Regions from separate parts of the Streptomyces rubrogriseus genome, predicted to be linked through region 2. Evidence: riboswitches for the same ligand, from Rfam matches in the RefSeq annotation. Region 2 holds a riboswitch; each other region holds the start of a gene.
What was found. Region 2 has a riboswitch for cyclic di-AMP ahead of Sru02f_RS34750 (transglycosylase SLT domain-containing protein). Riboswitches for the same ligand answer to the same signal wherever they lie in the genome.

Region 1 (7,233 bases), 2.4 Mb from region 2:
GGCCGCCGCCACCGGGTCGCGCCGCAGCCCCAGCCAGTCGCCGACCTCGTCGCTGAGGACGTAGCGCACGAACTCGTTCAGGAACCCGCGGGTGACACCGAGGTCGATCTGCGCGGTCAGGCCGAGCAGTTCCTCGGCGAGCTTGATGCCCTCGGTCGTCGGGGCGAGGATCGGGGTCAGCACCTGCGCGGACTGCGCCTCCGCGGCCGCCCAGGTCTTGGGGATGTACTCGTCCGGCACCCCCAGCAGGTGGAGGGCGACCTGCCAGGAGTGCAGGAACGCCTCCTGGTCCTCGGCCGGGAACGGGACCTTCCACTCGACCAGCTTGCTGCGTACGTAGGTTCCCAGGCTGTGGAAGGTGACCAGGATGTCGGCGGCACTGATCGGGATGTCCTGGTCCGCGCCGGACGTCCAGTGCGGCGAGCGCGGCAGCAGGTGCCGGACGGCGGCGTGCACCAGCCGGGTCTTGTTGGCGGTGACGACGAACTGCCCGGTCGGCTCGAACGCCTTCAGCTGGGACAGGTCGTAGCCGAAGGTGAACGTCTTGGCGGCGCGGTCCTGCATGTCGGCGCCGCCCGCCGACCAGTAGACGCTCCTGGCCTCGCGCGGGATGACGGTGCTCATGATGCCGCTGCCGAGGCCGTACAGCATGAACAGGTACGTGTCCCGGCGCCGGTTGAAGTCGGCCGCGCGGGTCAGCTTGGTCCGGTCGGCCCAGGACGGCAGCCGGTTGACCTGCCGCAGATGCGCGGTGAGCTCGGCCGGGAATCCGCCGGGCAGCGGGTCGGCGTTGTTCACCCACCCGGCCATCGCGGTGTTGATCGACGGAACGCTGCCGTTCTCGAGCAGCGCGGCCATCAGGGGGTCCGTCGCGCTGTCCCACACGTACTCCGGATCGGCGCCCGCGCCGGTGCCGGCCACCGAGTCCGCCGACGGCCACGCCCATCCCTTCGCGCCGTCCGCCACGCCCACGAGCCCGAGCGCGACACCGAGCGACAGGACTCCTCGCCTGCTGAGATTCTCCATTGACTTAACCCGCTTCCCTGAAGGTCAGACGGTTCACTGAGCTGTTCTCGCACGTCAGTTGAGTGACCACCACACTTCGAGCCCTGCCGAGTGATGTGATTTCTCATTAACATAGCGAGGCACGTCTGCGTGAGCAATGGGCGTGACGGAGGGTTCGTGGGCGGTCCGGGCCCGTCATACGGGAGCGGCCCGGCGCCAGTGCGCCGGGCCGCTCCTGTCCGGCCGGCCGCTGGGCCGGCGGGACCGCGTCACACGTTCCGCTTCGCCGCTGCTCAGCCCTCGCTCACGAGACCGAGGTCGGTACGGGGCTCGGCGGCGGCGACCACGGGGACGGGCCACTCCTGCTTCAGCGGCGCGGACAGGGCCCGCCACCAGGGGTGTACGGGCAGCTCGCCCCCGGGTTCGAAGGGCAGTCCGGGGACGGGCAGGGCGACCGCCTGCCCGACCGCACCGGCCGCGGCCACCGTCCACTCCCCCGGCTCCGCCCACGCGTGCGGCGCCAGGTTGAAGGTGCCCCAGTGGATCGGCAGCAGGGCACCGTGCGGACGGCCGCCCTGGAGGTCGAGGTGGGCACGGACACCCTCCTCGGGGGTCATGTGGATGTCCGGCCAGAACTCGGCGTACGCCCCGAGCTGGATCATCGTGGCGTCGAACGGCCCGTGCGCGGCGCCGATGTCGCGGAATCCGTCGAAGTAGCCGGTGTCCCCGCTGTGGTACACGCGGTGCTCGGCACCGGCGACGACCCAGGACGCCCAGAGGGTGTGCTGGGTGTTGCGCAGCCCGCGCCCGCAGAAGTGCCGGGCCGGGGTGGCGGTGAGGGTGAGGCCGCCGACGCGCGTCGACTCGTGCCAGTCCAGCTCCCGCAGCCGGTCGGGGGAGACACCCCAGTGTTCGAGGTGGCCGCCGACGCCGAGCGGCACGGCGAACACGGTGTCCGTGCCGGCCAGTGCCTTGATGGTGGGCATGTCCAGGTGGTCGTAGTGGTCGTGGGAGATGACGACCACGTCGACCGGGCCCAGGGCGGCCAGTGGCAGCGGGACCGGATGCAGGCGCTTGGGGCCGGCGAAGGGGAACGGGGAGCAGCGCTCGCCCCACACCGGGTCGAAGAGCACGCGCTGTCCGTCGATCTCGGCGAGCACGCTGGAGTGGCCCATCCAGGTCAGCCGGAGCCCGGTGGCGGGCGGCCGGGCGAGGTCGGCCAGGGTGGTGGCGTGCACCGGGACCGGCCCCTGCGGGGACCGGCGCAGCCGCGCCTCCTTGTTGAAGTAGATCTTGGCGAATTCGGCGGCCGATCCGGAGGGCCGGGTCCGTGCCGTGCCCCCGGGGTTCTGGAAGACGCCGTCGCGGAAGTGCGGCGATCTGCGGATGCGCGCCATGCGCTCACCGCTCGGGTCGGCGCCGAAGGCCGCGGGCCGGGGCACGCTGAATCCGGGACTCGGGGAACGGAAGGCGGCCACGGTACCTCCAGGTGGAGTGGTTCAGGCTCTCATTGTGTTCGTCTCGTCCTACGCCACCTCGAACGACGGATGCGACGTCCGTGTTCCCCCGGTCCGTCGCGACCGGGAAGGGCGTCGGCGCACGTCCCGGCGCCTGTATAGGGTGACGTGCGTGGGGAGAGTGCGGTTGAGCGTGGCGGAGCGGCGCGAGGAGCTGCTGGGCGCCGCCATCGAGCAGATATCGGCGCGGGGCGTGGCGGCGTTGCGGATCGCCGACGTGGCCGCGGCGCTCGGCGTCAGCAACGCCCTGGTGCTCTACCACTTCTCCACGAAGGAGCGCCTGGTCGCCGCCGCGTTCACGCATGCCGCCGAGGACGACCTCGCCCATCTGCGGGGGCTGCTGGCCCGTCGCACGTCGGCGCTGCGCCGGCTGCGGGCGGCCGTGCGGTGGTACGCGCCGACCGGGCCGGCCAAGGGCTGGCGGCTGTGGATCGAGGGCTGGGCGGCGGCGCCGCGCGAGCCCGCGCTGCGGGAGGTCGCGCGCGAGCTGGACCGCCAGTGGAAGGCGGCGATCGCCGAGGTCATCGCCGAGGGCGTGGCCGCCGGTGAGTTCTCCTGCCCCGAGCCGGACGCCGCGGCCCTGCGGCTGACGGCGTTGCTGGACGGGCTGGCGGTGCAGCTCACCTCGTACACGGGCACGGTGTCGCGGGCCCGGGCGCAGGCGTGGGTGGACGACGCCCTGGCCCGGGAACTGGGCCTGGAGCGGGCGGCGTTGACACCGACGCGGCGTTAGCGCCCGTCGGGACACCGGCCAGCCGGTGCACCGGCCCGCCGGGACAGCACCGGCCTCGGTGTCAGGCCACCGCGGCGATCCGCGTCTTGATGTCGTCCGGAGACAGCGTCCCCTTGGCCGTCACGTGGTCGCCCGACGACTCGCCCCGCAGCCGGCGCCCGATCCACGGCACCAGGTACTCGCGCGCCCAGTGCACGTCGTCGCGCCGGACGTCGAGCGTGCCGCGCGGCGGCAGGGGCGGCCAGGGCTGGTCCGGATCGGCCGGGACGCGCAGGCCCAGGGCCTGCCCCGCGCGCAGCGCCACCCGGGTGTGCCCCTCCGGCGACAGGTGCAGCCGGTCGGCGTCCCACGCCCTGCGGTCCTGGACGCTCCGCAGCGACCACAGGTCGAGCACCGGGCAGCCGTAGCGGTCGGCGATGGCGCGGACGTGCCCGTTGTACGTGGCGATCTTGCCGCGCAGGTGCTTGAGGACGGGCACCCCCCGGGTGTCGAACCCGGTGGTCACCAGGACGGTTCCGGCCGCGGCGGTCAGCGCGGCCACCGCCAGCTCGAACCGCTCGGCGACCTCGTCGGGATCGGTGCCGGGCCGGATGATGTCGTTGCCGCCCGCCGCGAACGAGACGAGGTCGGGCGCGAGTCCGACGACCCGCGGGACCTGTTCCGCCACGATCTGGTCGAGGAGCCTGCCGCGCACGGCGAGGTTCGTGTACGTGAAGTCGCCCTCGGGGCGCCGGTCCGCGAGCAGTACGGCGAGCCGGTCGGCCCAGCCGACGAACGCCCCGTCGGGGCCGGGGTCGCCGACGCCCTCGGTGAAGCTGTCCCCCACCGCCACGTACGACCCGATCACTGCTCTGCTGTCACTCTTCGAATCGTCTGCCACATCGGCCCATGATTCACCTTGGAATGTGACCTACGCGACCGTAGGAAGGGATTGACGGGCGGTGAGAAAGGCCACGCCTAAAGTATTCGTCAATTCCGGAATACGGCGAGGGCCCTGCACGGCGCCTGCACCGGGGTCCGGACACGCCGAAGGCCGGACCCGGGGATCGGGGTCCGGCCTCCGGTGCGCGGGGGCCGCGCGGAACCGGTCGTCAGACGGAGACGCCGTGCGAGCGCAGGAACGCCAGCGGGTCGATGTCCGAGCCGTAGTCCGGCGTGGTGCGGATCTCGAAGTGCAGGTGCGGGCCGGTCACGTTGCCGGTGGCGCCCGAGAGGCCGACCTGCTGACCCGCCGTCACCGACTGACCGGCGGAGACGGAGAGCGAGGAGAGGTGGGCGTACTGGGCGTAGTGGCCGTCGGCGAGCTGGATGACGACCTGGTTGCCGTACGCGCCGCCCCAGCCGGCCGAGACGACGGTGCCCGCGCCGACGGCCTTGAGGGAGGTGCCGGTCGGGACGACGAAGTCGGTGCCGGTGTGGTAGCCGCTGGACCACATGCTGCCGGACTGGTGGTACGGGGTGCCGACGGTGCCGCCCGCGACGGGGGAGGTGTAGCCGCTGGTGGTGCCCGTGGACTGGCTGCCGGAGTCCGAGGAGGAGGCCTTCTCGACGTCCGTCGACTTCTGGGCCGGCTTCGCGGCGGGCTTCGCGGCAGGCTTCTCGGCGGACTTCTGCGCGGGCTTCTCGGACTGCGCGGAGGACGGCGCCGACGACTTGGCGGCCTGGCCGCCGATCGACAGCTTGAGGCCGGGGTGGATCAGCGACGGGTCGGAACCGACGGCCTCGCGGTTGTCCGCGTAGAGCTTCTTCCAGCCGCCGTCGACGTCCTGCTCGTCGGCGATCTTCGAGAGGTAGTCGCCGCTCTTCACCGTGTAGGTGTGCGAGTCGGAGTTCTTCTCGGCGGCGGCCTTCTTGGCCGACGCCGGAACGGAGTGCACGGCCTGCTCGGAAACGGAGTGCGCGGGAGCGGCGTTGGCGGCGGCGGCACCCATCAGCGGGAGCGCGAGCGCGGCGCCACCGGTCCCGGCGACGGCGATGGTGCGGGTCAGGCGCATGGCCCTGGTACGGCGGTGCTTACCCTTCGCGGGCATGGCGAATTCCTCTCCGGCGCCTGCGAGGTGAGCTGTCGGGTGCGGGCTGGAGATGCCCGGCCGCGCCGAAACGCGGCTTTACCCCAAGCCGTTCCGGGAACCGGAACAGGCAGTTCTACCTGTGGGTCCCCCGCTCCTGCCGTGTACGGGTGGTCGATGAGTGCGGGCTCCGGTCGGCGGCAGGATTAGGCGTCCGTCCGGATCGGTGGTGAACGTAAGGGACCAAGACGCACAGGGACAAGCGAAGGGTTCCCCCGGCAGGTGTTCCGATTGATCCTTTACGGGAATGTCCGGTAACCCTGCGTCGATTTCCGCGGCACGCTTTTGCTTAAAGCCCCTTGAGAAACAGTTGAATTACGTGAACATGACGGGCAACGCACGGTCACGGATATGACGCTGCTCACGCGCCCCTCATTCACCCTCCGCCATTTCAGGGCCAGTTGTAATTAAGATACCAATTCGGACAGAAGGGCCTTATCGGCCCGGAATATCCCTCGGGGCGCCATTTCGCGTCCGGGTGATGCCGTATCGTCGGGTGGAGCCCGCCGGCGAGCAGCGGCGGCGGGGCGGAGTGGGAGGAGCCCCCGTGACGCAGCAGGTCCCGTCGACCGAACCCGAGCTGACCGGTGTGCGCAACTTCCGGGACGTGGGCGGCCTGCCCACCGTGGACGGGCGGCGGGTGCGGCAGGGGGTGCTGTTCCGCAGCGGTCACCTGGCTCACGCCACCGGGGAGGACGCCGCGTTCCTGGCCTCGCTGGGCCTGCACACGATCTTCGACTTCCGCAACGCGGCCGACCAGAAGCTCGAGGGCCCGGACGTCGAGCTGCCGGGCGTGCGCAATGTGAACCTGCCGCTGAGCGACCCGGCCGACGGCGCCGAGTTCTGGAAGATGGTCCGTGACGGCGACCTCGACCAGCTGCGCGAGATCCTGGCCGACGGCAAGGCCGCGGACCGGATGATCGGCTCCTACCGCGCGATCGTCACGGAGCGCACCGCGGAGCACTCCCGCATCCTGCACGCGCTCGCCGAGGACAGCGTCCCGGCCCTGATGCACTGCGCCGCCGGAAAGGACCGCGCGGGCCTGTCGATCGCCGTCACGCTGCTCGCCCTCGGTGTCGAGCGCGAGGCCGTCGTCGAGGACTACCTGAAGTCGAATGCCGCGCACCGCCGCTACAAGGTGCGCCGCAGCGGTTCCGCGGCCTCGGCCTACTCCCCCGAGGTCATGGAGCTGCTCAGCCCCCTGTTCGACGCGCGCGCCGAGTACCTGGCGGCGGCCTTCGAGACCGTCGAGGAGACGTGGGGCGGCGTCGACGCCTACCTGGAGCAGGGCCTGCGGCTCACTCCCGCGACCCGGGAGCGGCTGCGCGAGCGGATGCTGGACTGAGCCACCCGCCCGCGGCCGGCGCTACTTGGCGCCCACCTCGAACAGCAGGTAGAGGAAGCCGCCGAAGACGTGCCCCAGGGCGATGTAGACGATCAGCCGCACCCACAGGGCGCGCGGGAACTTCTCCTGCATGGTGCTCATGGCGTCTCTCCAGGGGTCGGGCCGAGGCACGGGGCGGCCGTCGGGCTCTGCAGCAGGGTGTGGACGAACAGCAGCTCGACCCCGTCGGGGTCCTGCGCGGCGATCCGGTGCGGGGTCATCGAGTCGAAGTGGGCGCTGTCCCCCGCGGTGAGCCGGTGCTCGGTGTCCCCGAGGCGCAGTCGCAGCCGGCCCCGCAGGACGTGCAGCCACTCCTCGCCGGGGTGCACCCGCACGACGTCGCCCTGGGAGCCGTACGGAACCTGGACGCGCAGGGCCTGCATGCCGCGGCCCGGCGCTCCGGCCCGCCAGTACGTCCAGCCGCCCGCGGCGGTGGGTTCCATGTCGGCGGCCCGCACTACGGCATCCCGGTCCGCGGCCGCCTCGCCCAGCAGCTCGGCGACGGTCGTACCGTAGACCCGGGCG
Region 2 (7,233 bases):
CTACCTCCGTCGTCGGCGGCGGCTGTCTCGCGACCTCGCACTCGTTCACCCGTGAGCCGCCATTCTCACCCGAATCGGTGAGGATTGGTGTTTTTCCGTGGTGTCCATCTGACCAAATCGCCGGAGCACAAGCGTCAGACCGCGGGCTCAACTCCGCCTACTCCTGCGGGATGACACGCAGGGGCGCCGACTCCCCCGCCCCGTAGGGGCCGGCGCGGACCGCGCAGGCGGCGACGGACCGCGGAGGGCGGTCAGCCGGCCCGGTGGACCACCGCGTCGCACAGCTCCACCAGCGCGGCCTTCGCGTCGCACTCGCGCAGCGGGGCCAGCGCCGCCCGGGCCTCCTCCGCGTACCGGACGGTGTCCCGGCGGGCCTGCTCCAGCGCGGGGTGGGCACGCAGCAGGCGCAGCGCCTCGGCGTGCCGCGCGTCGTCGCTCAGGTCGGAGTCGAGCAGCTCGCACAGCGCGAGGTCCTCGGCGAGTCCCAGCCGGGCCGCCCGCTCGCGCAGCCGCAGCACGGGCAGGGTGGGGATGCCCTCGCGCAGGTCCGTGCCGGGCGTCTTGCCGGACTCGTCGGAGTCGGAGGCGATGTCCAGGACGTCGTCGGCGAGCTGGAAGGCGACGCCGAGCCGCTCGCCGTACTGGGTGAGGACGTCCACCACCGTCTCGTCGGCGCCGGACATCATCGCGCCGAACCGGCAGGAGACCGCCACCAGGGAGCCCGTCTTGCCGCCCAGCACGTCTAGGTAGTGGTCGACCGGGTCGCGGCCGTCCTGCGGGCCGGCCGTCTCCAGGATCTGACCGGTGACCAGCCGCTCAAAGGCGAGGGCCTGGACGCGGACCGCCTCGGGTCCGAGGTCGGCGAGGATCTGGGAGGCGCGGGCGAACAGGAAGTCGCCGGTGAGGACCGCGACCGAGTTGTCCCAGCGGGTGTTCGCACTGGGCACCCCGCGCCGCACGGCGGCCTCGTCCATCACGTCGTCGTGGTACAGCGTGGCGAGGTGGGTCAGCTCCACGACCACGGCCGAGGGCACGATCCCGGGGGCGTAGGGGTCACCGAACTGGGCCGAGAGCATCACCAGCAGCGGCCGGAACCGTTTCCCGCCGGCCCGCACCAGGTGCTGGGCGGCCTCCGTGATGAACGGCACCTCGCTTTTGGTTGCCTCAAGCAACCCTTCCTCGACAGCAACCAATCCGGCCTGGACATCGGCTTCCAGAGCCTGGTCCCGCACGCTCAGCCCGAACGGCCCGACGACGGTCACGAGGGGTCTCCTGTCTGCTGGTGTCTACTGGCGATTACCTGGTTTGTCGATAGGTCGCTGCCACCACTCAAGTCAGCGTATCCGGTCACGTTTCGATCACCGCTAGCGCCCACCGTTACAGGCTGGTCGGTATCGGATCATTAACGGTATGTTTTTGATCAGGTGATATGAGCAGATTTTGATTGATATCGCCAGAGGGGACGAGCCGGAGCCGGAGGGCGAACGGGCCGGAGCCGCCACCGAAGATCCCATCACTCCTCCCAACGGCCCGCACTTCGAGAACGTCACCCGATCGACACGCCCGCCCCCTCCTTATGCGCCACCCCTCCACCGCCCTCTCCCCTTCCCCGCTTCCCACCCCTCCCCGCCCGACACCCGAAGCCGTCCCCACCCGCGGCCGGTTGGCTCCCAGTTGGGCTTAATGCCCCATTTGCCGTGCTTGTTGAAGCCAGTGAGTTGGCTCACTCCGGACGACCTACAGGCAACCCGGCCGGAACCTGTGCCCTCCCTTTGCCCCGCAAGCCAGTTGGGGATTGGCAGCAGCAAAGGATCAAGAGCCATATAGGCCTCAGACCAAGGTCAACAGGCATGTTGGGTGATTCCTGCACTTGTTCCGGACATGTGCTCTCGCATACGTTCCCGGCCTGTCGGGTGGACGCCGAATCCTGCCACCGCCCGTCGCACAGTCATCCACCCAACAAACTCGCAGGCAGGAGCGGGGGACCCAGGTAAGTCGCCGCACCGGTCACCACCGGAGCGGCTCGGGGTGAAGCCGTACCCGTCAGGGCACGGCCGGGCACCTCCCCGCCCGAACCCGACAGCTCACCTCGTAGGCGTAAGGAGAGGGACACCGCATGTCTGCCAACGGTCAGAACCGTCACGCCCGCACCAGCCGCCTCGCCCGCAAGCTCGCCGTGGCCGGCACCGGTGCCGCGGTGCTCGCGCTGCCGCTCATCGGCGCCACCACCGCTTCCGCGGCCACCCCGGCCGCCGCCACGACCGCCACCACGGCGGCCACGGCCTACCCGGACAACCTCGACGGCTGGATCCGCGAGTCGCTCGACATCATGGCCCAGCACGGCATCCCCGGGACCTACGAGGGCATTCACCGCAACATCATGCGTGAGTCCTCCGGCAACCCGCTCGCCATCAACAACTGGGACATCAACGCCATCAACGGCACCCCGTCCAAGGGCCTGCTCCAGGTGATCGACCCGACCTTCCAGGCGTACCACGTCGAGGGCACCTCCTGGGACCCGTACGACCCGGTCGCCAACATCACCGCCGCCTGCAACTACGCGGCCGACCGCTACGGCTCGATGGACAACGTCTTCAGCGCGTACTGAGCCGTACGCCGCCCGAACCTCGCCTAAGAGGTACCGAAGATCCGCTCGAGGACGACGGCCACGCCGTCGTCCTCGTTCGTCGTGGTGACCTCGTCGGCCACCGCCTTGAGTTCGGGGTGCGCGCCGGCCATGGCCACACCGTGGGCCGCCCACTGGAACATCGGGATGTCGTTGGGCATGTCCCCGAAGGCGATCGTCCGCCGCCGCTCCAGACCCAGGTGCTCGGCGGCCAGCGCCAGACCGGTGGCCTTGGTGATGCCGCAGGGCTGGAGCTCCACCGTGCCGGGCCCCGACATGGTGACCGTCGCGAGGGAACCGACCACCGCGCGAGCCGTCGCCGCCAGTTCGTCGTCGGTCAGCTCGGGGTGGCGCAGCAGCACCTTGCTGATCGGCCTGGACCACAGCTGCGCACGCTGCTCGACGCGCACCGCGGGCAGCGTCGGGTGGGGCATCAGGTAGTCCGGCTCGATGAGTGTCAGCCCGTCGACGCCGTCCTGGTCCACGGCCGCGTGCACCTGGCCCACCTCGGCCTCGATCTTGCCGAGCGCGGTCTCGGCCAGCTCCCGGTCCAGGGTGACCGACCACAGCATCCGGTGCGCGCCGGCGTCGTACACCTGCGCGCCCTGTCCGCACACCGCGAGCCCCGTGCAGCCGAGCCGGTCGAGCAGCGGGCGCACCCGGGGGGCCGGGCGCCCCGTCACCACCAGGTGCCGCGCACCCGCCCCGGCGGCCCGCGCCAGCGCGGCCAGCGACCGGTCGGAGACGGTGTCGTCGCCTCGGAGCAGCGTGCCGTCCAGGTCGGTGGCGACGAGTGAATACGCGGTGCGGTCCATGATCAGAGAATACGGACACCGCACCCGTCCGACTCACCCGTGACCGCTTCCGAGCGAGGGCGTAGCGAGTGCGCTCGAACCCGCACGGCGTTGCACGACGACGCCCGAGGATGTCCGAAACCTGATACATCATCGGCTAAAGCCCGTTCAGGGCCTGTGCACCGGTTGGCGGCGGCATCGCACGCTACCTGCCCGCCGGGTGCTCCCCGTGGTGCCTTCCGCCCCCGAACCCGGACCGGGCGCCGCCGCCTTCGGCGGTACTGCCCAAGAGCGGCACGTCACCCGTAACGTGTGGCCGGACCGCGTGCGTCACGTGACGCACCCCGATCACGTGACACAACGGCACACCCGGCACACCTGACACACCCGGCACACTTGACACACCCAGTACAGCCGCCGTCACGCAACGGCACACACGGCGCGCACGGCGCACATGGCGAGCACGAAAGCGAGGCAGCACCCGATGCCCCCCTTCGATGTCCCCGAGGGCGACCCCTTCGGCCCGCACAACCTTCCGTACGGCGTGTTCTCGATCCCCGGCTCGCTCGACCGGACGGACCGGACGGTGGGCGTCCGGCTGGGCGACCACGTCCTCGACGCGGGGGCGGCGGCCCACGCGCTCGGCTCGCCGTACGCGGCCCTCCTCGCGCAGCCCACCCTCAACCCGCTGCTGGCGGCCGGGCGCACGGCGTGGTCGGACGTGCGGCGCGCGCTGACGGCGTGGGTGACGGTCCCCTCCCACCGCGAGACCCTGGAGCCGTTCTTCCACCCGCTGTCGTCGGTGACCCTGCACCTGCCCTTCGAGGTCGCCGACTACGTCGACTTCTACGCCTCCGAGAACCACGCCCGCAACGTCGGCCAGATCTTCCGCCCCGACGCCGCCGACTCCCTCACCCCGAACTGGAAGCACCTCCCGATCGGCTACCACGGCCGCTCCGGCACGGTCGTCGTCTCGGGCACGGACGTCGTGCGCCCGTCGGGGCAGCGCAAGCCCCCGGCCGACGCCGCACCCGTCTTCGGCCCGTCCGTCCGGCTCGACATCGAGGCGGAGGTCGGCTTCGTCGTGGGTGTGCCGTCCGAACTGGGCAGTCCGGTCGCGCTCGGCGACTTCCGCGAGCACGTCTTCGGGCTCTGCCTGCTCAACGACTGGTCCGCGCGGGACGTCCAGGCCTGGGAGTACGTCCCCCTCGGTCCGTTCCTCGGCAAGTCCTTCACCACGTCGGTGTCGGCGTGGATCACCCCGCTGGACGCGCTGGAGGAGGCCCGGGTGGCGCCGCCCGAGCGCACGCACGAGCTGCTGCCCTACCTGGACGACACGAACACCGACCAGGACGATCCCGGCGGCTACGACCTGCGGATCTCCGTCGCCGTCAACGGCCACGTCGTCTCCGAGCCGCCGTTCTCCACCATGTACTGGACGGCCGCCCAGCAGTTGGCCCACATGACGGTCAACGGAGCCTCGCTGCGCACCGGCGACCTCTACGGCTCGGGCACGGTGAGCGGGCCCACCGAGCGGGAGCGGGGGTCGCTGCTCGAACTGACCTGGAACGGCCGCGACCCGCTGGAACTCCCCGACGGCAAGCGGACGTTCCTGGAGGACGGCGACGTGGTGACCCTGTCGGCCTGGGCCCCGGGCCCGGACGGTGTCCGGGTGGGGCTGGGAGAGGTGACCGGGCGAGTGGTCGGCCGGGGGGTCGGGCAGGGCGTCTGACGGTACGCGCGCGACGCCACGGCCGAGGGGGTGCGGGGCCTGTACGCCCGAGGCCCCTACGCCCGAGGTCTGTACGCTCAACGTCCGTACGCCCTCAGTCCGTAAGCCCGAGGTCCGTACGCCCGCGGTCCGTACGCCCAGGTTCTGGAATCGGTGTCCGCCGACACCTGACTCGCACCGCCCGGCCCCGTCATACTGGCGTCGGGCGGTGTGCGCGCGCACGGCCCGGCCCAGCACCACCCCTGTACGGCCAGCACCACCCCTTGTACGGCCAGCACCACCCATGTACGGCCAGATCCGCCCATCCTTCGACCAGGATCCGGAGCCAGTGGCATGACCGTCTGCCTGCTCCTGCTGTTCGTCGTCGCCGTGACCGCCGCGGTGCCGGTGCCCCGCGCGCTGACCCGTTCCGCGTGGCCGGAGCGGGATCCCGTGGTCGGGCTGTGGGTGTGGCAGTGCCTGGTCGCGACGGTGCTGCTGTGCTGCCTGACGGCACTCGCCCTCGGCGCCACCGCCGTCTTCGGGACCGTCCGCGCCCAGCTCTTCGCCCCGGCGCCACCCGCGGTGACCGCGGCGTACAACCTCTCCGCCGGCCCGGTCTGGGCGGCCGCCCTCACCCTGCTGCTGGCGGCCGGCGCGGCCTGGACGACCGCGATGCTCGCCCGCGAGCTGGTCGAGGCCCGCCGGCGGCGCGCCCGGTCCCGCGCCCACCTGCGCGAGCGCGCCCCCGACCTGCCCGCCGGGCTCCCGGCGGCCCGTGGTCCGCTGCTGGTCCTGGAGGACGAGTACCCGGACGCCTGGTGGATGCCCGGCAGCCCGCCCCAGCTGATCGTCACCACCGGTGCCCTGCACCGCCTCACCGACCATCAGCTGGACGCCGTGCTCACCCACGAGCGCGGCCACGCCCGGGCCCGCCACGACTGGCTGCTGCACCTGTCGACCGCCCTGGCCACCGGTTTCCCGAGCGTGCCGCTCTTCGCCCACTTCTGCGACCAGACCCACCGGCTGGTCGAGCTCTCGGCCGACGACACCGCCTCCCGCCGCTGCGGCCACCTGACCACCGCGCTGGCCCTGATCGAGCTGAACCAGCACCGCGGTGTCCTCTCCTGCGCCTCCAGCCACCGCCTCCTCGGCGAACGCGTCGACCGCCTCCTGGAACCCCGCCCTCGCCTGCCGCGCCGCCACCGGGCCCTGACCACGGCAACGGCTGCCCTGGTCCCGCTCATCCCCCTCCTCATCACCTTCGCCCCGGGCCTGACCGCCCTGGCCTAGCCGCACCCCCACGACCGGGCCCACCCCGCACACGCCGGCGCACCCTGGTGGCAGAACTCCCCCACCCGCCGCAGAAACCCCAGCTCACCCCCACGACCGGCGGAGCTCCCGGTGGCGCAACATTCCAGCAACACCACTAATCCGACCGGATAGGTATGGTTCCAGCCATGCCGCCCACCGACCGCATCCGAGACCACGCCGGCCAGGGCGCGACCACCGTCGCAGCCCACCGCACGCGGCGCCGGCTGCGCGCCGACCGGGCCCGGCAACTCGCCGACCTGCTCCGCCGCCAGCTCCTCGACGACGCCTTCACCGACGGCACCCTCCCCCACGAGGCCACCCTCGCCGCCGACTACGACACCACCCGCAACACCGTCCGCCAGGCGCTCGACCTCCTGCGCGCCGAAGGCCTCGTGGCCCGGCAGCCCGGCATCGGCACGGTGGTCGTGGCCCGCAAGTACGCCCACGGGCTGGACCGCCTGATGGGCCTCGCCGAGACCCTGCACGAACACGGCCGCGTCACCAACGAGGTCCGCACCACGGTCCCCGTCCCGGCTCCCGCCCCGGTCGCCGAACGCCTCCGCGTCCCACCCGGCGCCGACGTCCTGTACATCGAGCGCCTGCGCCGCCTGAACGGCGTCCCCCTCTCCCTGGACCTCACCTACCTCCCCCTCGACATCGGCACCGCCCTGCTCGGCGCCGACCTGGAGAACACCGACGTCTTCCGGCTCCTGGAATCCGTCACCGGCCGGCCCCTCGGCCACGCCGAGATCACCCTGGAGGCCGTCACCGCCGACGCGCACTCCGCC
Region 3 (7,233 bases), 1.3 Mb from region 2:
GTGGCGGCGCCGGCGAGGCCGAAGGAGAGCACCGCGCCGGCCGCCGGGTCGATGACCGCCCGTACGACGGTGTCGACGCCGCGCGGGGCCATGCCCTGCACCACCGGGCGCAGCTCCGCGGGCTTTCCGAACAGCTCGGTCAGTTCGGCGTAGGCCCGCCGCAGTTGCTCCTCGTCCGCGAGGTCGAGGCGTACGCCGCCCAGGTCGGCGCGGTGGCGCAGGTGCGGGGCGGTGGCCTTGAGGGCCACCGGGTAGCCGATGGTCCGCGCGGCGGCCGCTGCGTCGTCGGGAGTGGCGGCGGGCAGGGCGCGGTGGACGTGGACGCCGTACCGGCCGAGCAGGTCGCAGGTCTCCCGGCTGCCGAGGGTGAGCCCCTGCCCGCGCGCGAGGTGCCCCGCTATCTGCTGGGCGGCGCCCTTCTCGTCGATGTCCTCGTACTCCGGCACCTTGCCGGGGTCGGCGGCCTCGCGCCGCCACTGGGCGTAGGCGACCGCCTCGCCGAGGGCGCGGACGGCACGCTCGGCGGCGGGATAGGCGGGGATGAGGTGGGCTCCCTCCGGGGCCCTGACGACGGACTGCGTCCGGCCCGGGGTCGCGGACGGGCGGGGCGGCCCGGACGGGACGGGCGCGCCGGTCCCGGACGGGACGGACGGGACGGGCGCGCCGGACGGGGGCTGATCGGCGGGGCCGGGAGCGGCATGGGGTCCGGTGCCCGGGGTGGCTCGGGAGGCAGGGCCGCCCGGGGTGCCCTGCGGCACGGCACCCGGGTCGCCCGGCCGGGCCGCGCTCGAAGCCGCTTGGGCGGCGGTGCCCGCAGCCGCCTGGGAAGTGGTGCCCGCAGTGCTCTGAGCCGTCTGCGGGGCCGTGCTCGCCGCCGCGGACAGGGCCTCCGCCAGGCCGCCCAGCTCCACGTGGACCACGAGGACGGGCTTGGTGGGGACCGCGGCCGCCGCCGAGCGCAGGGCCTCCGCGAGCGCGGCGTCCCCGGCCGCCCCCTCCCCCAGCGTCGGGATGGCGGTCACCACGACCGCGTCGCACGTGTCGTCGGCCAGGGCCCTGGCCAGGGCCGCGTGGAAGTCGTCGGCCGAGGCGGCGGTCGTCAGGTCCAGCGGGGGCTGCGGGCGCAGGCCCTCGGAGAGGCACGCGTCGTACGTGAGCAGTCCCAGGGACTCCGAGTTGCCCAGGATGGCCACCCTCGGTCCGGCGGGCAGCGGCTGGCGGGCGAGGAGCAGCCCCGCGTCGACCAGGTCGGTGATGGTGTCGACGCGGATCACGCCGGCCTGCCGCAGCAGCGCGGAGACCGTCGCGTGGGGCAGCCGCGTCGCCCGTACGGCGTGCCCCTGGGGTGCCACGCCGCCGTGCCGGGCGCCCTGCACCACGACCAGGGGCTTGGCGGCCGCCGTGCGCCGGGCCAGGCGGGTGAACTTGCGGGGGTTGCCGATGGACTCCAGGTACATCAGCGCGACGTCGGTCTCCGGGTCGTCGTACCAGTACTGGAGGACGTCGTTGCCGGAGACGTCGGCGCGGTTGCCGGAGGAGACGAAGGTGGACACGCCGGTGACGCCGGTGACCCCGCCGCCGCGCCGGTGCAGCCGGGAGAGCAGGGCGATGCCGATGGCGCCGGACTGCGCGAACAGGCCGATCCGTCCCGCGCGCGGCATCTCGGGGGCGAGAGAGGCGTTGAGCCGCACGTCGGGGGAGGTGTTGATGATCCCGAAGGCGTTGGGCCCGATGATGCGCATGCCGTACGACCGCGCGTGCCGCACGAGGGCGCGCTGGCGTTCGCGCCCCTCGGGGCCGCTGTCGGCGTATCCGGCGGAGATCACCACCAGGCCCTGCACCCCGTGCTCGCCGCACGCCGTGACGACGTCCGGGACGTGCTCGGCGGGCACGGTGACGACGGCGAGGTCGACGGGCCCGTCGATGTCGCGCACGGAACGGCACGCCGGAACCCCGTCGAGCTCCTTCATGTCCTCGGGGAAGGCCCTGTTCACGGCGTACAGGCGCCCCGTGTAGCCGGCGTCCCGGATGTTGCCGAGGATGCTGCGGCCGACGCCGCCCGGGGTGCGGCCGGCGCCGACGACCGCGACCGAGCCGGGCTGCAGCAGCCGCTGCACGGAACGGGCCTCCGCGCGGTGCTCGCGCGCGTACTGCACGGCCAGCGAGCGGTCGGTGGGTTCGAGATCGAACTCCAGGCGGACCACCCCGTCCTCGAAGCTTCGCTTCTGGGTGTACCCCGCGTCCATGAAGACTTTGATCATCTTGTTGTTGGCGGGCAGCACCTCGGCGGCGAAGCGGCGGATGCCCCGCTCGCGGGCGACGGCGGCGATGTGCTCCAGGAGGGCGGAGGCGACGCCGCGCCCCTGGTGGGCGTCCTGGACGAGGAAGGCGACCTCGGCCTCGTCGGCCGGTGCGGTGGCGGGTGTTCCGCCGGCCCCGATCCGGTCGTAGCGTACGGTGGCGATGAACTCGCCGCCGATGGTGGCCGCGAGTCCCACCCGGTCCACAAAGTCGTGGTGCGTGAAGCGGTGGACGTCCTTGGCGGACAGGCGAGGGTACGGCGCGAAGAAGCGGTAGTACTTCGACTCGTCGGAAACCTGCTCGTAGAAGCTGACCAGGCGCTCGGCGTCATCGACGGTGATGGGGCGGACGCGCGCGGTGCCGCCGTCGCGCAGCACCACGTCGGCTTCCCAGTGGGCGGGGTACTCGTGCCGGTCCGACGAGGTCTGCATGGGCCCCAGAGTACGGCTCGCGTACGACAACGGCGCGGGGCAGTCTGTGGGGGACGGAGGTCCGGACCGAGGCCGCGGTCCGGGACCCGGACGGGGCGGCCCACGTGGTCGTCCCGGCTCGCTTCACGATGTGGGAAACTGGTCTAGACAAGACTGGTCTAGACAACTCCAACGCCTCTGAACACCTGAAGGGCAGCATCACATGGCTGAGCGCCGCGTCAACGTCGGCTGGGCCGAGGGTCTCCACGCCCGCCCCGCCTCCATCTTCGTCCGAGCCGCCACGGCCACAGGCGTCCCGGTGACGATCGCCAAGGCCGACGGGTCCCCCGTCAACGCGGCCTCCATGCTGGCCGTCCTCGGCCTCGGCGCCCAGGGGGGCGAGGAGATCGTCCTCGCGTCCGACGCCGAGGGCGCGGAGGCGGCCCTGGAGCGGCTGGCGAAGCTGGTCGCCGAGGGGCTCGAGGAGCTTCCCGAGACCGTCTGACGGACGGGACAGCAGCACCGAAAGGCCCGCCGGGACCACCGGGCGGGCCTTTCTCCTTTTCCGCTTCCGCTTCTGCCTCTGCTTCTGCTTCTGCTTCTGCTTCTGCTTCTGCTTCTGCACGTTCGGGACGGCAGAAATAGCCGCCGGAATTCCCCCGCTTTTGTATACGGAACCTGTGTTACCGGAGCGGGCTCGCGGTGTTTACGGAATGTTGCGTATTCCTCACACGCTCTGCCGTCGCGCCGCCGGAGGCGAACCGGAGCCGGTACCCGGACGCCGACCGCTCGATGTGCCGGGTCATGAGCGCCCGCGCGCGTTCGGCGTCGCCCCGGGCCACGGCGTCGGCGATCGCCGCGTGCTCCGCCCAGTGCTCCACCGGTCCGACCGGTGCCTCCACGACGTACATCCAGGCGATCTTGTGGCGGAGCTGGGTCAGCAGCGCGGTCAGGGAGGGGCTGTCCGCCGCCCTGGCGAGGGTCTCGTGGAACCAGCCGCCCAGGGAGCGCAGCTCGTCCACGGTGCCCCGCCCGGCCCGTTCCTGCCCCAGCCTGACCAGGCCGCGCAGCACCTTGAGGTGTGCGTCGGTGCGCCGCCGCGCGGCCCGGGAGGCGCCGAGCGGCTCGAGGAGCGTGCGGGTCTCCAGCAGGTCGGCGGCCTCCCGCCGGGTCGGTTCCGCGACGCACGCGCCCGCGTGCCGCCGGGTCACCACGAAGCCCTCCGCCTCCAGCGTGCGCAGGGCCTCGCGGACGGGGACGCGGGAGACGCCGTAACGGCGGGCGAGGATCTCCTCGGTGAGCCGGCTCCCGCGTCCGTGGACGCCGGTCACGATGTCGTCCCGAATCGCCGTGCACACCGAATGTGCCGGAATACGCATGACCGACCTCCGCCTTGATCCCCAGAAACGTCGACGATGGACGCGCTTTCAGCGACTCTAGGCCAATCAAGCCGGCATGGAATACAAAAAGCCCCGACTCGGGAAGCCGGGGCTTTTTCGTCAGACGTTCACTCCGTGGGAGCGGAGATAGGCGACGGGGTCCATGTCCGAGCCGTACTCGGGGCTGGTACGGGCCTCGAAGTGCAGGTGCGGTCCGGTGACGTTGCCGGTGGCACCCGAGACGCCGATCTGCTGGCCGGGCTCGACCGACTGGCCGACCGAGACGCCGATGGACGACAGGTGCCCGTACTGGGTGTACGTGCCGTCGTGCATCCTGATCACGACCTGGTTGCCGTACGCGCCGCCCCAGCCGGCCTCGACGACGGTGCCGACGCCCACGGAGTGCACGGACGTGCCGCTGGAGGCGTGGAAGTCGATGCCGGTGTGGCTGCCGGAGGACCACAGGGAGCTGCCGGCCTGGTAGGCGGTGGAGACGTACGAGGCGGTGATCGGCGCGACGAAGGTGTTGAGGCGCTCGCGCTCCGCCTCCCGCGCGGCGCGCTCCTTGGCCTCGCGCGCCTCCTTGGCCGCCTCGGCCGCCCGCTCGCGGGCCGCCTCGCGGGCGGCGGCGTCCGCGGCCGCCTGCTTCTGGGCGAGGGCCTGGGCGTCGATCTCGTCGGCTATGGAGTCGCCGATGGTGACGACCGGGGTGAGCCCGGTCTGTTCCACCTCGGGCTCGGCGGCCAGCGCCGGAGCCGCGAGGGTGCCGACCACGCCGGTGGTGGCGAGGGCCGCGACACCCGCCGCGCGGGCGGTGGTGCGGTGCACCCGACTGGGACGGCGGTGCTTCCCGGTGGCGCGCGTGAACGCCATGTAGAGGCTTGTCCTTTCCTTCCCTCTCGCCTACCGGGTTAGCTGACGGGTTCGGAGGTGGAAGGTCTCCTACGGACCCCCTCGCGGTGCGCGCGGGCGTCCGATTCACCCCAGGGACTTCGATGGGTCCCCGGCTCCCCTGGCTCGCGCCGTACGGGGACTCGGCGATGACTGTCCGGTGCCGCGGATGCGGCGCACTGCCTGACGAACAGCCCGGACGACGCTAAACGCGGCTGCGTTCAATCCTCAAACGCAACAGGCTTTTTGTAGCGCACGCCACAGGGCAGACGAGCAACCACTCCCCCAATCCGGACAAACGGCGGCCCCGGTGACACACCGGTCACCGGGGCCGCCGCGCGCGCGTGCCGCTACTCGGCCGCCACCACGGTGACTTCGCCGATGCCGAGGGCCTCGACGGGCTCCTTGATCTGCGCCGCGTCGCCGACCAGGACCGTCACGAGACGGTCCACCGGGAAGGCGTTCACGACCGCCGCGGTGGCCTCCACGGTGCCCGTGGCGGCCAGTTGACGGTAGAGCGTGGCCTGGAAGTCGTCGGGCAGGTGCTGCTCGACCTGGTCGGCCAGCGTGCTCGCCACGGCCGCCGCCGTCTCGTACTTCAGCGGCGCCACGCCCACCAGGTTCTGCACGGCCACGTCGCGCTCGGCGTCGGTGAGCCCCTCCGCGGCCAGCTTGCGCAGCACCGTCCACAGGTCCTCCAGGGCGGGACCGGTGTTGGGGGTGTCGACGGATCCGCTGATGGCGAGCATCGCGGCGCCCGTGCCGTCCGGCGCGGAGCGCAGGACCTGGCCGAACGCCCGCACACCGTAGGTGTAGCCCTTCTCCTCGCGCAGGACGCGGTCCAGGCGCGAGGTGAGGGTGCCGCCCAGGCAGTAGGTGCCGAGCACCTGCGCGGGCCACACGCGGTCGTGCCGGTCGGCGCCGGTGCGGCCGATCAGCAGCTGCGTCTGGACGGCGCCGGGACGGTCCACGATGACGACCCGGCCCCGGTCGTCGGCGGTCACCGGGGGCACGGGACGCGGCTCGGCGGCCGAGCCGGTCCAGGCGCCCAGGGTGTCGCCGAGCAACGCGTCCAGGTCGACGCCGGTGAGGTCGCCGACGACCACCGCGGTGGCCGTGGCGGGGCGGACGTGCCGCTCGTAGAAGGCGCGTACGGCCGCCGCGTCGATGGCCTCGACCGTCTCCTCCGTGCCCTGGCGCGGGCGCGACATGCGCGCGTCGGCCGGGAACAGCTCCTTGGAGAGTTCCTTGGCGGCACGCCGGGAGGGGTTGGCCAGCTCGTGCGGGATCTCGTCGAGCCTGTTGCGCACCAGCCGTTCGACCTCGCCGTCCGCGAAGGCGGGCGCCCTGAGGGCGTCGGCGAGCAGGCCGAGTGCCTTGCCGAGGCGCGAGGCGGGCACCTCCAGGCTCAGCCGGACGCCGGGGTGGTCGGCGTGCGCGTCCAGGGTGGCGCCGCAGCGCTCCAGCTCGGCGGCGAAGTCCTCCGCGGAGTGCTTGTCGGTGCCCTCGGAGAAGGCGCGCGCCATGATGGTGGCGACGCCGTCGAGACCGGCCGGCTCGGCGTCCAGGGGGGCGTCGAGGAGCACCTCGACGGCGACGACCTGCTGGCCGGGGCGGTGGCAGCGCAGCACGGTGAGGCCGTTGTCGAGGCTGCCGCGCTCGGGGGCGGGGAACGCCCACGGCTTGGGCTCGCCGGCCTGCGGCTGGGCGTGGAATTCCATGGTGGCGAGCTCGGTCACTTGGCCGCCTCCTCGTTCTCGTCGGTGGCGTCGGTCTCGTCGGCGGGGGCGGTGGGCTCGTAGACGAGCACCGCGCGGTTGTCGGGGCGCAGGCGGGCCTTGGCGACCTCCTGGACCTCCTCCGCGGTCACCTCGAGCACCCGCTGCACGGCGGTGAGGGCGAGCTGCGGGTCGCCGAACAGGACGGCGTACCGGCACAGTTCGTCCGCGCGGCCGGCGACCGTGCCCAGGCGGTCCAGCCACTCGCGCTCGAGCTGGGCCTGGGCGCGCTCCATCTCCTCGGCCGTGGGGCCCTCCTCGGCGAAGCGGGCCAGCTCCTCGTCGATGGCCGTCTCGATGACCGGCACCTCGACGTCGCCGGACGTCTTCACGTCCAGCCAGCCCAGGGAGGGCGCCCCGGCGAGCCGGAGCAGGCCGAACCCGGCGGCGACGGCGGTGCGGTCGCGGCGGACGAGCCGGTTGTACAGGCGGGACGACTCGCCGCCGCCCAGGACGGTCAGGGCCAGGTCGGCC
Region 4 (7,233 bases), 480 kb from region 2:
AGGTGGAGCCGGTCCAGCGCCGCCTCGCCGTAACGGCGGTAGCCGGCCGGGGTGCGGTCGGTGGGAGGCAGCAGTCCGGTGTCCGAGTAGAACCGGATCGTCCGTACGGACACGCCGGTACGGGCCGACAGTTCACCGATCGAGTGCGGGGGCGTCGCGCCGTTCATGAGCCCACCCTGCGGTCTCCAGCCACTGGAGAGTCAAGGCGGGGAGTCAGCCGGAGGGCTTCTCCGCGCGCACGAAGGTTCCCTTGATGGGCACGGTGATGACGAGTCCTTGTTCGCGCAGCTCGCGTACAGCCCGACGGACGGTATTCACGGCCACGCCGTACTGCTCCGCGAGATCACGTTCCGCAGGGAGACGTGCGCCCACGGGCAGTCGTCCCGTCCGAATCTCTTCGGCGATGTGGTGCACGACCTGCACGTACACGTAGACGTGACTTGCCAGGTCGGGTCTCCAGTCGCGCTCGTCAGCCATGCCTGCACGTTAAAGCGACGACTAGCGCTCTACCACGTATGGGTGCATCCGTATGCTTCCTATTGCTACCTAATGCGTCCGGGTGCACAGTCATCCATGAGAGACCCCGGCGGCCTGGCAGGGCCCCGGGGCACGGCCAACGCTTACCAGGAGCGTCGACATGCACGACCTTATCCACCGCATCGCCCATTGGCTGACCCTTCTCCTCGGCCCCGGCACCGGAACGCACCGCGCGGGGGCCCCACGCCACCGAGCCCGGAGCACCCCTCGCCCCACCGCTCCCGTCCTCCTCCCGCTCCACCACTCCCCGTACTGCCGTCACCTCCCCCTCGACGGCGCCGCCTCCCGCCTCGTCCGCCCCTACCTCGCCGCCCACGAGCAGGAACTGGACCGACAGCGGCACCGCCGCCTCGCCCTTGTGCTCGCCGCCGACTTCGGCATCGACCTGGACCAGCACGTCGTCGGCGCGCGGAAGGCGGCCGCGTGATGACACCGCACACCGCGCTACGGCTGCTGCCCTGGCTGTCGGCCGAGGGCAAGCCCTGCTTCCTCGCTCCCGGCGACGGCAGCGGATTCGTGTCCCGGCTCGCCGACGAGACGGAGGTCCGGCAGCTCGCCGAGGGGCTGGACGTACTCCGCTCGGCGCGCGGCGTCCTGGACGACCCGGTGTCCCCGAACGCGGAGGTCCGTTACACCGCGATCCGTCTGGCCGAGTGCCTCGCGGACGCGCTGCGGGTGGCGGAGTCGAGGGGGCGGCGCCTGTCCGTGGACCATGGTGGACCGTAGGAACGGGAGCGGCGCCTAGTGTGTGCCCGCCGGAACACGCCGCCCGTCTGCCTCCCGGAGTGCCACCCATGCCCCTTCCCCACGTCCTCCTCTCCGCCGCCGTCTCCCTCGACGGATACCTGGACGACACCGGGCCCGAACGACTCCTGCTCTCCAGCCCCGCCGACTTCGACCGGGTCGACGAGGTGCGGGCCTCCGTGGACGCGATCCTGGTCGGCGGCGGGACGGTCCGGGCCGACAATCCGCGGCTGCTGGTGAACTCGGCCGAGCGGCGGGCGGCGCGGGTCGCGGACGGACGGGCGGAGTACCCGCTCAAGGTCGCCGTCAGCGGCAGCGGCGAGCTGGACCCGGCGGCGCGGTTCTGGCACACGGGCGGGGAGAAGGTGCTGCTGACCACGGACGACGGTGCCCGGCGGGCCCGCGCGCTCGGGATCGGTGCCGATGTGGTGTCCCTGGGGCCGGACCTCGACTGGCACGCCGCGCTGGAGTACCTGCACGACCGGCGGGGGGTGCGGCGGCTCATGGTCGAAGGGGGCGGGACCGTCCACACCCAGCTGCTCCAGCAGGAACTCGCCGACGAGCTTCAGCTCGTCCTCGCGCCGCTCCTGGTCGGGGACCCGGCCGCGCCCCGGCTGTTCGGGCCCGGCGCCTACCAGGGCGGGCGGCTGCGGCTGGTCGAGACGCGGCGGATCGAGGACGTGGTGCTGATGCGGTACCTGCCGACCGCACCCGGCACCGGTGACCGCGTCGCCGCCGCCGACCGGCACTGGCTGGCGCTCGCCTGCGAGCTGGCCGAGCTGTGTCCGCCGTCGGACACCGCGTTCAGCGTGGGGGCGGTCGTGGTCGCCGCCGACGGGAGCGAGCTGGCGCGCGGGTACTCGCGGGAGGGCGGTGATCCGGTCGTGCACGCCGAGGAGGCCGCGCTCGCCAAGGTGGACCCGGAGGACCCGCGGCTCGCCCGCGCCACCGTCTACAGCAGCCTCGAGCCGTGTGCCCGCCGGGCCTCCCGGCCCGCGCCCTGCGCCCGGCTCATCCTCGACGCCGGGGTGCGCCGCGTCGTCACCGCCTGGCGGGAGCCGGACACCTTCGTGGCGGGGGCGGACGGCAGCGGGGTGCTCACCGCCGCGGGTGCCGCCGTCGTCGTACTGGCCGAGTACGCGCAGCGGGCGAAGGCACCCAACCGCCACCTGGAGGGGTAGGGAGAGCGGGGCGCCGAGATACCGATGTGCATTCCGCCCCCGGGATGACGTACAGTGGTGAACACAACGACGCGGGGTGGAGCAGCTCGGTAGCTCGCTGGGCTCATAACCCAGAGGTCGCAGGTTCAAATCCTGTCCCCGCTACTGAAGGCCGAGGGCCGGAATCCGAAAGGGTTCCGGCCCTCGGTGCGTTTCCGCAGGTGCCCCGTGTCATCCGGTCGGCCCCTCACCGCTCGCCGCCCGTCCCCGCCCCCGGAACCCTGGAGTGCGGGACGGCAAGCGGCGCGGACGTACGGGGCGGCGGGAGACGAGTGGTGCGGCCAGGTGACGTGGACGACGAGGGAGCGGCCGCCAGGGCCGGCGGACGGCTCCCCGGCGACCCCGTGCCCGACCCGGGTCTCGGCCTCGGCGACGAGGCGCCGGCCGTGCCGCCCTCCGGGCCACCGCCACGCCGGCGGACCGGGTACGGGCGGACCTTCGTGCACGCGCTCCCCGTGCTGCTGATCGTCGTCGCCATCCTGTACGACATCTTCACCCCGAGGTACTTCACCGCCGGGCCCCTCTACACGGCCGCGCCCCTGGTCGCCGCCCCGCTCTACTCGCGGCGCGGCACGGCGCTCACCGGCGTCGCCGTGGTCGTCGCGGTCATCGGACTGCAACTCGGCAAGGGCGTCATCCACTACGTCGACTCCCTCACCGAGCTGATCACCATCGCGACGGTCGCGGTGCTCGCCGTCCTCGTGAACGGCATGGTCCGCCGCAGCAGCGAGCGCCTCGTCTCCGTCCGCGAGATCGCCGAGGCCGCCCAGCGCGCCGTCCTGCCCGAACCCGCCGAGCGGATCGCCGGCTTCGAGATCGCCGTCTGCTACGAGGCCGCGCAGGCCGACGCCTTCATCGGCGGCGACCTGTACGCCGTGCAGGACAGCGCCCGCGGCGTCCGGCTGATCGTCGGGGACGTGCGCGGCAAGGGCATGGGCGCGGTGGCCGCCGTCGCCGTCGTGATCGGCGCCTTCCGGGAGGCGGCCGAGCAGGAGGCGACGCTGGAGGCGGTGGCGCAGCGCCTGGAGCGGGCGCTGGCGCGCGAGGGCACCCGGCGCGACGGACTGGACGCCTTCGAGGGCTTCACCACCGCCGTCCTCGCCGAACTCCCGCACGGCCACGGCACCGTACGCATCGTCAACCGCGGCCATCCGCCGCCCCTGCTCCTCCACGGCGACGGAACCCTCGGCCCGCTGCCCGCCCAGGAGTCGGCGCTGCCGCTCGGCATGGGCGAGCTGGGCGTATGGCCCGACCGGGCGCAGGAGGTCGCCTTCCCCGGCGGCGCCACGCTGCTGCTCTACACCGACGGACTGACCGAAGCCCGGGACGCGAAGGGCGAGTTCTACGATCCGCAGGCGCGGCTGGCCGGCCGCGTCTTCCCGCACCCGGCGACCCTGCTCGACACCCTCGCCGAGGACGTGCGCCGGCACTCCGGGGGCGGCATGGCGGACGACATGGCGCTGCTCGCCGTCCGGCGTCCCCGGCGCGCCGACCATGATCATTGTCACGAGCCGTGACAGCGCGACCTCCCTCCGCATAACAACTGATACAACGTCAGAAGAAAGTGCCGCGAAGGGGAATACCGAGGCCTGGTCAACTCGCCCGGTTTTCACCGGTCGTGAGGCGTACGTCCCGGCCGTATTCGGTAATGATCAAGAGGAACGGCTTGGAATCGGAGCCTCGCGTCTATTAACGTTCGATAACGCAGCGCGGTCGTCCCAGCCGTCACAGAAGGCGGCTCCGTGCGCACGCGCCGAATCCCGCAAGGGAACCGGGGAACCACCACATTGGGGTGAATCGGGCGTATGCCGCCGTGGGAACACGGTCGGCAGACACCCGTAGGAGACCTTCCTGCTCCGAACCCGTCAGCTAACCCGGTAGGCGAAAGGAAGGAAAGGAGTACGCCCACGTGGCGTCAAACCGGCCTGCCCCCGAGGCCCCGTCCGCGCCCAGTGGGCACGGCACCGACACCTTCGGCTACGACGGCTACCGCGCCGAAGAGGGTCCCTGGGAGGAGTGGAATCCCACCGCGGAATCCATCCGCCCCGTACGCGGCCGGCACCGCGTGGCCAAGCAGCGCGGCGGACTCGCCCGCAGCTCCACCGTCCTCGGCGTCGGTGTCATAGCCGCCGTCGGAGCGGGCGGCATGGCCAGCGCGCAGACCGGCAAGCCCCCGGTGTCCATCTCCATGCCGGACCTGCCGAACGTGGGCTCGCTCATGCCCGGCGGTGACGAGGAGCCGGAGCCCGAGGGTTCCGCCACCCCGCTCAGCGGCATCACCCAGGCGGTCGCCGCCGACAGCGCGGAGGGCACCGACACCACCGGCGCCGGCGAGTCGCTGCGGGCCCGGATCATGGCGCAGGCCGAGCAGCAGCAGGCGCAGGTCGAGACCAAGGCCGCCGCCGAGGCCGCCGCCGCGGCGGAGAAGAAGGCCGCGGAAGCCGCCGCCAAGGCGGAGAAGGAGGCCGAGGAGAAGGCCGCCGCCGCCAAGAAGAAGGCGGAGGAGGAGGCCGCGAAGAAGGCCGAGGCCGAACGGCTCGCGAAGCTGGCCAAGCAGTACACGCTGCCGACCTCCTCGTACACGATCTCCTCCACGTTCAACCAGGCCGGCTCCCTCTGGTCCTCCGGTCACCACACCGGCCTCGACTTCGCCGCCCCCACGGGCACGCTGCTCAAGGCTGTGCACAGCGGCACCATCACGTCGGCCGGCTGGGACGGGTCGTACGGCTACAAGACGGTGCTCACCCTCGACGACGGCACCGAGCTCTGGTACGCGCACCAGTCCTCCATCAACGTCAGCGTCGGCCAGAAGGTCGCCACCGGTGACGTCATCGGCCGCGTCGGCGCCACCGGCAACGTCACCGGCGCCCACCTCCACCTCGAGGTCCACACCGACGGCGGCACCGGCATCGACCCGATGGCCTGGCTGCAGAGCAAGGGGCTCACCCCCTGATCCGCCCCGCCTTCGACGCGCCCCGCTGATCCCCGGCGGTCCTGACGGCGACCCCCCGACGCCAGGGCTGCCGGTTTGCGGGGATTTTGCGCGCCTGCCGGAATCGCCCGCTCCGGTGCGGTCGTTGAGTCCGTACATGACTTCTCTGCGCAAGCTCGGCTCCTCCGACCTCGAGGTCTTCCCCCTCGCCCTCGGCGGCAACGTCTTCGGCTGGACCGCCGACCGGGACCGGTCCTTCGCCGTCCTGGACGCCTACACGGCGGCCGGCGGCAACTTCGTCGACACCGCCGACTCCTACTCCGCCTGGGTCGACGGCAACAGCGGCGGCGAGTCCGAGACCGTGCTCGGCGAGTGGTTCGCGGCCCGCGGCAACCGGGATGACGTCGTCCTCGCCACCAAGGTCAGCCAGCACCCCGAGTACCCGGGCCTGTCCGCCGCGAACATCAAGGCCGCGGCCGACGCCTCGCTGCGCCGCCTGGGCACCGATCACATCGACCTGTACTACACCCACTTCGACAAGCCCGAGGTGCCGGTCGAGGAGATCGTCGGCGCGCTCGACGAACTGGTGAAGGCCGGCAAGGTGCGGCACATCGCCGCCTCCAACATCTCCGCCGAACGGCTCGCGGCGTCCCTGGAGTTCTCCGACCGCGAGGGCCTGGCCCGGTACGTCGCCCTCCAGCCGCACTACAACCTGGTCTCCCGCGACACGTACGAGGGCGAACTGCGCGACCTCGCCGAGCAGGCGGGTCTCGCCGCCGTGCCGTACTACGCCCTCGCGGCCGGCTTCCTCACCGGCAAGTACCGGCCCGGCACGGAGGTGGACAGCCCGCGGGCGGGCGGTGCCGCCAGGCACCTGGAGACCGAGCGGGGCCGCCGGGTGCTGGCCGCCCTGGACGAGATCGCCGCGGCCCACGAGGCTCCCGTCGCCACGGTCGCCCTCGCCTGGCTGGCCGCCCGGCCGACGGTGGCGGCGCCGATCGCCTCCGCGCGCACGGTGGAACAGCTGCCGGCGCTGCTGGGCGTGGCCGAGCTGAGCCTGACGGAGGACGAGATCGGGAGGCTCACCCGGGCGTCCGCCTGAGCGGCCGGCCGTCGCGTCGCGGACCTACGGCCAGTGCGGGCCGGGCGGGGCGTACGGCTGGTACGGCGGCACGTACGGATAGTGCGGGGCCTGTGTGGCGTAGGGGACCTGCGGGGCGTGGGGACCGGATGCCGCACGGAGGCCGTACGCGCCGTGCGTGCCGTACGCGCCGTGCGTCCCGCCGTACGGATACGCCCACGGCGGCACCGGCACGGGCGGCGGGGCGGTGGCGCGGGCCGCGTGCTCCAGGGCCGGGCGGGCGAGGTCCCGCAGGTGCCACAGGGCGTCCAGCAGCGCCCGCTCCCGTACGGCGAAGTCGGCGCCCGCCCTGCCCCGGCGGCCCCGCCGCCGCAGGAACGCCACCGAGGTCGCGCAGGCCTCGTACCGCGCCACCGCCCGCGCCCCTTCCTTCCCGGCGTGCCGGCGGGCGTACTGCCGGGCGATCCGGCGGGCCCGCATCGAGCCGAGCGCGTACGGCTCCGCGGGCGTGAGCCATCCGGCCATGACGTACGCGGGCAGCTCGGCCCGTACGGTGCCCAGTTCGCGCTGCCGGGTCCAGATCACCAGCCAGGTCAGCAGGCCGAAGGACGGCACCATGAACGCCGCGTACACGGCGAAGAAGCCGTACTCGCCGAACGCGGCCGAGCCGTTCCACAGGGCGTGCATGCCCATCGCGAGCAGCAGCCCGGCCAGCGGGA

Region 1: it holds a riboswitch for cyclic di-AMP, as region 2 does, so the genes downstream of both, Sru02f_RS24565 (M23 family metallopeptidase) here and Sru02f_RS34750 (transglycosylase SLT domain-containing protein) in region 2, are expected to answer to the same signal.
Region 3: it holds a riboswitch for cyclic di-AMP, as region 2 does, so the genes downstream of both, Sru02f_RS28810 (M23 family metallopeptidase) here and Sru02f_RS34750 (transglycosylase SLT domain-containing protein) in region 2, are expected to answer to the same signal.
Region 4: it holds a riboswitch for cyclic di-AMP, as region 2 does, so the genes downstream of both, Sru02f_RS37050 (M23 family metallopeptidase) here and Sru02f_RS34750 (transglycosylase SLT domain-containing protein) in region 2, are expected to answer to the same signal.

What each region holds. Positions count from the first base shown of each region.
Region 1 covers NZ_CP116256.1:5,356,904-5,364,136, forward strand. The annotation lists gene Sru02f_RS24545 (oxygenase MpaB family protein) at 1-1,026, opposite strand, end outside; gene Sru02f_RS24550 (MBL fold metallo-hydrolase) at 1,299-2,483, opposite strand; gene Sru02f_RS24555 (TetR/AcrR family transcriptional regulator) at 2,635-3,255, shown strand; gene Sru02f_RS24560 (SGNH/GDSL hydrolase family protein) at 3,317-4,102, opposite strand; gene Sru02f_RS24565 (M23 family metallopeptidase) at 4,347-5,285, opposite strand; cyclic di-AMP (ydaO/yuaA leader) riboswitch at 5,288-5,447, opposite strand; gene Sru02f_RS24570 (tyrosine-protein phosphatase) at 5,872-6,669, shown strand; gene Sru02f_RS24575 (DUF6126 family protein) at 6,691-6,810, opposite strand; gene Sru02f_RS24580 (helix-turn-helix domain-containing protein) at 6,807-7,233, opposite strand, start outside.
Region 2 covers NZ_CP116256.1:7,727,117-7,734,349, forward strand. The annotation lists gene Sru02f_RS34745 (polyprenyl synthetase family protein) at 252-1,262, opposite strand; cyclic di-AMP (ydaO/yuaA leader) riboswitch at 1,944-2,112, shown strand; gene Sru02f_RS34750 (transglycosylase SLT domain-containing protein) at 2,117-2,608, shown strand; gene Sru02f_RS34755 (HAD family hydrolase) at 2,632-3,441, opposite strand; gene fahA (fumarylacetoacetase) at 3,905-5,152, shown strand; gene Sru02f_RS34765 (M56 family metallopeptidase) at 5,486-6,424, shown strand; gene Sru02f_RS34770 (GntR family transcriptional regulator) at 6,592-7,233, shown strand, end outside.
Region 3 covers NZ_CP116256.1:6,404,032-6,411,264, forward strand. The annotation lists gene Sru02f_RS28795 (bifunctional acetate--CoA ligase family protein/GNAT family N-acetyltransferase) at 1-2,732, opposite strand, end outside; gene Sru02f_RS28800 (HPr family phosphocarrier protein) at 2,935-3,216, shown strand; gene Sru02f_RS28805 (GntR family transcriptional regulator) at 3,395-4,090, opposite strand; gene Sru02f_RS28810 (M23 family metallopeptidase) at 4,211-4,963, opposite strand; cyclic di-AMP (ydaO/yuaA leader) riboswitch at 4,976-5,140, opposite strand; gene Sru02f_RS28815 (M16 family metallopeptidase) at 5,332-6,720, opposite strand; gene Sru02f_RS28820 (M16 family metallopeptidase) at 6,717-7,233, opposite strand, start outside.
Region 4 covers NZ_CP116256.1:8,203,309-8,210,541, reverse strand. The annotation lists gene Sru02f_RS37085 (MerR family transcriptional regulator) at 1-167, opposite strand, end outside; gene Sru02f_RS37080 (winged helix-turn-helix domain-containing protein) at 214-477, opposite strand; gene Sru02f_RS37075 (hypothetical protein) at 638-964, shown strand; gene Sru02f_RS37070 (hypothetical protein) at 964-1,263, shown strand; gene Sru02f_RS37065 (dihydrofolate reductase family protein) at 1,332-2,462, shown strand; tRNA gene Sru02f_RS37060 (tRNA-Met) at 2,533-2,606, shown strand; gene Sru02f_RS37055 (PP2C family protein-serine/threonine phosphatase) at 2,792-4,018, shown strand; cyclic di-AMP (ydaO/yuaA leader) riboswitch at 4,243-4,400, shown strand; gene Sru02f_RS37050 (M23 family metallopeptidase) at 4,411-5,454, shown strand; gene Sru02f_RS37045 (aldo/keto reductase) at 5,591-6,535, shown strand; gene Sru02f_RS37040 (PrsW family intramembrane metalloprotease) at 6,560-7,233, opposite strand, start outside.